2 regions of the Shewanella sp. SR1 genome follow, and region 2 is predicted to be linked to the other one. Evidence: predicted binding sites of a transcription regulator. Region 2 holds the regulator's gene; the other holds the start of a gene.

The links. Region 2 encodes sigma-54, which starts transcription at its own class of promoters, with help from an activator protein. Its sites were predicted from a motif close to GTTGGCACGNNNNTNGNNT; they were not measured.
Region 1: a site for sigma-54 is predicted at 1,501-1,519, ahead of KV201_RS07800 (YggN family protein). Genes of this name have one in related genera too.

The regions. Positions count from the first base shown of each region.
Region 1 is NZ_JAJAEF010000006.1:184,254-187,443, forward strand. It holds gene KV201_RS07795 (LysR family transcriptional regulator) at 1-196, opposite strand, end outside; gene KV201_RS07800 (YggN family protein) at 623-1,444, opposite strand; gene glsB (glutaminase B) at 1,628-2,542, opposite strand; gene KV201_RS07810 (YggL family protein) at 2,542-2,868, opposite strand; gene trmB (tRNA (guanosine(46)-N7)-methyltransferase TrmB) at 2,922-3,190, opposite strand, start outside.
Region 2 is NZ_JAJAEF010000008.1:105,889-109,078, forward strand. It holds gene lptB (LPS export ABC transporter ATP-binding protein) at 1-600, shown strand, start outside; gene KV201_RS09725 (RNA polymerase factor sigma-54) at 708-2,186, shown strand; gene hpf (ribosome hibernation promoting factor) at 2,215-2,502, shown strand; gene ptsN (PTS IIA-like nitrogen regulatory protein PtsN) at 2,505-2,948, shown strand; gene rapZ (RNase adapter RapZ) at 2,945-3,190, shown strand, end outside.

The sequences.
Region 1 (3,190 bases), on a different contig from region 2:
GCAAATGCCCTGCTTCAGTCAGACTTAAGCTGCGGGTGGTACGTTGAATTAATTGAACACCAAGTCTATGTTCAAGATCGGCGACTTGTGTACTGACCTTAGACTTAGAGATCCCAAGCCTTCTTGCGGCGGCACTAAAACTACCTGCTCTGGCCACATGAGTAAAAATCGCAATAGGTTCTAACAGTTCTAACATGGAAGTCGCCTTAAGCTGTTTACGACAATGATATTAACTTTCGGTGAGCAGCTATGGTTAGCGTAATCATCGCTTAAAAATAACCATAGCATTGATATCTCGCATCAAAATGATATAACGCAGAGATTTAGACCGAAAAAGTCCACTAAAGTAGGGGGTTATATCTGACTGATATGCCAGCTTTTAATTATATTTTAAGAGTATACCAAATATTCGTCTCTAGACTGTAACATTCCGAACTAAATCGCTGCAAGCCTAGCCTATAAGCCACATCAACTTAGCCATAACGATTGTCACCACGATTAAACCGTAGCCAATAAAAAAGCCCCTAGTCGATAAATTGACTAGGGGCGTAGCATTCAAGTTTGACTCATGCACAAGGAGATAGAAGTTATTGCAGTTAAAACTAAGGGCGATTCGCAAGAACTATTCACGCAGTTCCTTGGTTGAGTTTTGTGTCAACACATAAGGTGCTAGTTCAGGCACTTCTTGGCGCAATTGATTTTCAAGCACTAACAGATTTTCAAATCGGTCGCACAAACGGTCAGCCTTAGCTTCTAATCCCTTAGATTGGCTCTCAACTTGTTGCTCAATATCTTGGCCTAAATTGTCCATTTTTTTGGAGAAGGTATCCATCTTGGCTTCAAAATTTTCACCGCCACCAGACATGATTTGGCCACCTAAGTTCATCATAATTGCGCCAATTGAATTCTGGACAATTTGTTCCATTTCCTGCTCGAATTCATCGTTAAATGTACTTTGCATCGAGTCTTCAGTCGCCCCTAAATAGAAGCTATCACCATTCTTGTAAGCCACTGAATCAACCCGTTTTTGAACGCCAGCCATCATTTCATCAAATTTTGCACCAGCGGCATCACCCATTAAAGGTGTTAAGGCCATACCAACCGCTTTGGAAGCAAGAGATACTGCCTCATTCACCAGTTCAATCACTTCTGGCACTTGAGTCGAAACTTCATCGGCATATTGAGTAACCAATTTTTTCTGCTTGTCGGTTAAGTTAACTTGCTTACCTTCCACAAATAACTTGTCAACTTCGATACGATACTTTTCTGTGCCCTTCTCGCTCATGACTAATTTTTTAGGCTCAACCATAACGTCATAATTTAAGGAAACTTCACAGCGTTCATCTATTTTTGGCTCTGTTTGTGCTTGCGCCAGCTGCACACTAGATGTTCCTAAAATCACGCCAGATAATGCAAATCCAGTTAATAACTTATTTAATTTCATTTTTGTTCGTCCTTTAATCTGAATAATTCGATAAACCTAAACTACTGAATAGCTTATAGCAGGAGACGTGCCAACTTTATAACAATTTGATTGTGTTGAATTTTTTAAAGTTAGCACTAAAAGGTCATTAGCGAAATTCGCTAACATTTAGTCTGATAGTGCTAATAAAAACGAGAGATAAGACTAGAAAATAGAACGACCGAGACGCTGACTTAGATGCTCAAGCATCGCAGTGCCCGCAAGTGAGTTGCCATTGCCATCGAGTTCTGGCGACCAAACACAAATCGACAGTTCCCCTGGAATAACGGCAATGATGCCGCCACCGACGCCACTTTTACCAGGCATACCAACACGATAGGCAAACTCACCCGCACCATCGTATAGGCCCGAGGTCGCCAACAGGGCATTAAGCTGCCGAGTTTGCACCTGAGAGATAAGCTCAGACCCCGTTATGCTTTTGCCGCGATTAGCCAAGTACAACATGGCCTTAGACAAGTCAGCACAATTCATCTTCAAGGCGCAATAATGAAAATACGTGCGCAGCACAGTATCGACATCGCCTTGAAAATTACCAAAGGACTTCATCAAATAAGCAATCGCCGCATTGCGCGCACTGTGCTGATATTCTGAGTCGGCCACTTGTTTGTCGAAACTAACCTTATCGTTTTGGCTTAGTTGCCTGACTAACTCGAGCATTCTGTGTTTAGGCGCACCTAAACGACTCTGCAATAAGTCAGCAATCACTAACGCGCCAGCATTGATAAATGGATTACGCGGCTTGCCACGTTCTAACTCGACTTGTACTAAAGAGTTGAATGAATGGCCCGAAGGTTCTTTGCCAACTCGGCTCCAAATTTCGGCTTCTTCATATAAAGTTAACGCTAAGGTTAAGCTGAAAACTTTGGAGATACTTTGAATCGAAAACGGCTCAAGGTAATCGCCCGCACCTAAGGTTTCACCATCAACGGTTGTGACGGCAATGCCTATTTTGCCAGCATCAACGCTGGCCAGTGCGGGGATGTAATCTGCAACCTTTCCTTGGCCGAGCAAGGGTCGAACTTTCTCGACCACTTCCTCAAGTAATGCCAACTCGGGCATTAACCCCACCAAATGTCGTACAGTTCGCTAACTTCAACCTGAGAAACTTTTTGGTTCGCCCAGAATGCCTTAACTGCAGCAATATCTTCTTCGGTACATTTGCCGATCGTTTGGGTTGCGATAATGCCTTCCCATTCGATGTGACCGCCGCCATGGAAACCTAACTTACGGGTTTCGATCACTTCATCGATGAATTTATCCACTGTTGCATCGATATCGGCTTCTGATACAGATGCATCAAAAGTCCAAGCCATATCAAAACCTAACTCTTGGAATTCATCAACGCGCATTTTCTTACGTAAACGACGGCTACGATTAGTTGCCATAGTGACTTTCCCCGTTGTGTTAAAAAACTAATTAATCAATTGAAATATCTAGATTAAGCGATACGCTCAAACATCAGATCCCATACACCGTGACCCAATCTATGGCCGCGGGCTTCAAACTTTGTCAGTGGGCGATGATCAGGACGTGGCACCACAGTGCCGTCACTCGACTGGTTTTGATAACCAGGAGCCGCTTGCATCACTTCCAACATGTGCTCGCTGTATTCTTCCCAATCGGTTGCCATATGGAACACGCCGCCAATTTTTAGCTTGCGGCGGATCAGTTCAGCAAATTCAGCTTGTACGATACGACGCTTATGAT
Region 2 (3,190 bases):
ACTACCACCTTTTACATGGTCGTTGGTCTGGTTAAAAGCGATAAAGGCCACATCTTTATCGACGATGATGATTTAACCGCAGATCCTATGCACCTGCGCGCCCGCAAAGGCATAGGTTACTTGCCGCAGGAAGCCAGTATCTTTCGTAAACTGACCGTCCATGACAACATCATGGCCGTGCTGCAAACGCGTAAAGAATTAAAAAAAGAGCAAAGGGAAGAAGAGCTAGAGCATCTGCTCGAAGAGTTCCACATCACCCATATCCGTGACAGCCAAGGCATGTCATTGTCGGGCGGTGAACGTCGCCGTGTCGAAATTGCGCGGGCGTTAGCAGCAAATCCTAAGTTCATTTTGCTCGATGAACCCTTTGCTGGTGTCGATCCGATTTCGGTTATCGACATTAAAAAGATTATCGAACAGCTCAAAAGTCGTGGCCTTGGCGTGTTGATCACAGACCACAATGTCCGTGAGACATTAGATGTGTGTGAACATGCCTATATCGTGAGTCACGGAAACTTGATTGCCGAGGGAACACCCGCAGAGATCTTAGACAATCAGCAAGTTAGGGCTGTGTACTTAGGTGAACAATTCAGGCTATAGTTAATCAAGCGGAGCCAATGCAGGCAATTTATGCCACCATTGGACTCCACTCAAGATGATAACAAGCGACCTCATCCAACAATAATAACGTAGGGATCAGCGGTAACATGAAAGCGTCACTCCAGCTCAAACTGGGTCAACAGTTAACCATGACGCCACAATTACAACAGGCCATACGTCTGTTGCAACTGTCGTCATTAGAACTGCAGCAAGAGATCCAGCAAGCCTTAGATTCTAATCCCCTTCTCGAGCTGGAAGAGGATCAATTCGACGCCACTAAAGACCCTGTAAACCAAACGCTATCCGATACGGATTTCAGTGAATCTAGCACCCTGCCGCCAGAAAAAGACAGCTCCACCATAGACACGGCAGAGTCGCTCACGAAAGAGTCCATGCCCGACGAACTCCCCATGGACACCACATGGGATGAAGTGTTCACCGCCTCTCCCAATTCTGGCCCCGGCGGCAGTCGTGAAGACGATATGCCCTTCCAAGGTGAGACCAGTGAAGGCTTGTATGAACACTTAGAATGGCAAAAAAACCTCACGCCGTTTTCTGAAACCGATTTAGCCATTGCCACCGCCATTATTGATGCCATCGACGATCAAGGCTATCTCACCCAAAGCACTGACGAAATCCTCGAAGCCATGGGCAATTCTGAGGTTGAGCTCGACGAAGTCGAAGCTGTACTCAAGCGCATTCAACACTTTGATCCTATTGGTGTTGCCGCCCGCGATTTAAGCGAGTGCCTGTTGATCCAACTGTCGCATTTCGCCGCTGACACGCCCAACCTAGAAAACGCCCGCATGCTGATCAAAGATCATTTAGATCTGATCGCCGCCCGCGATTTTAGATTGTTGATGCGTAAGACTAAATTAAAAGAGGATGAGTTAAGAGACGGCATCGCGCTTATCCAAACCCTCAATCCCCGCCCAGGTTTATTGATTACGCCCAACGATGACGAATACGTCATCCCAGATGTGTCAGTGTCGAAGAAAAATGGCCGTTGGGTGGTTGAGCTTAATCCTGACTGCATGCCAAAAATCAATGTAAATCAACATTATGCTTCGATGGCGCGCAGCACTAAAAGCCAAGCCGATAGCCAATTTATTCGTGGTCATCTGCAAGAGGCTAAATGGTTTATCAAGAGTTTAGAGAGCCGTAATGATACCCTGTTGAAGGTGGCGAACTGTATCGTCCAATATCAGCAAGGTTTCTTTGAATACGGTGAAGAAGCCATGAAACCTATGGTGCTGAACGATATTGCCGAAGCGGTAGAAATGCATGAGTCGACCATCTCAAGGGTGACGACACAGAAATACATGCATACCCCTAAGGGACTTTTTGAACTAAAATACTTCTTCTCTAGCCACGTCGGTACTGACGATGGTGGGGAGTGCTCATCCACAGCAATCAGAGCCTTCATTAAGAAACTGGTTGCAGCGGAAAACCAGAAAAAACCATTAAGCGACAGTAAGATGGCACAACTTCTGGCAGAACAAGGGATCAACGTAGCCCGCAGAACCATTGCGAAGTACCGAGAGGCTATGCTCATTCCGCCTTCTAATCAGCGTAAAAGTTTATAACCTACAGTGGATATCGGAGGACGTTTCTATGCAAATAAACCTGAGTGGACACCATGTCGAAATTACCGAATCGTTACGTGCATATGTAGAAGAAAAGTTTTCAAAACTTGAACGCCATTTCGAACAGATCAATAATGTGCACGTTGTGCTCAATGTCGAGAAAATGCAACAGATTGCCGAAGCGAGAATAAATCTTATCGGTGGTGAAGTTTTTGCTACTTCAGAGCATGCTGACATGTATGCCGCTATAGACGCCCTGATTGACAAGCTTGATCGTCAGGTTATTAAACACAAAGAGAAGTTAACAAAACACTAATAATGGAACTTTGTACCATACTGCGGCCGGAGTGCACTACCTGCGCCACTCCGGGCAGCAAGAAAAAGGTACTGGAACTCATCAGCGACTTAGTCGCTGCCCAGTACCCGACCCTCTCATCTCAAGAGATATTCGAAAGCCTAGTGGCGCGCGAAAAGATGGGGAGCACAGGTATAGGTAACGGCATCGCCATTCCACATGGTCGACTAGCCGATATAGATCAGCCCATTGCCATACTCATTAAGTGTGAAGAGCCGATAGCATTCGATGCTATCGATAAGCAACCTGTTGATATTTTATTTGCACTACTGGTGCCTGCAGACCAATGTCAGCAGCACTTAAGTACCTTGTCTTGCATGGCCGAAAAGCTGAGCGACAAGCAAATATTAAAGCAATTACGCAAGACGCATGATGAAACGGAACTCTATCAGGTAATCACTGGATGAAACTGGTCATAGTGTCGGGCCGCTCAGGCTCAGGCAAATCTGTCGCCCTAAGGGTACTCGAAGATCTCGGCTATTATTGTGTCGATAACCTTCCCTTGCCCTTAATCGGCACTTTGCTTGAGCAACTCAAAGGCAGTAACGATCTCGTCGCCATTAGTGTCGACGTGCGTAACATGCCTGAGCAGGACAAGGTCTTAGTAAAGCAACTCGCGAGCCTGCCTCCTGATACTGAGTTAACCAGC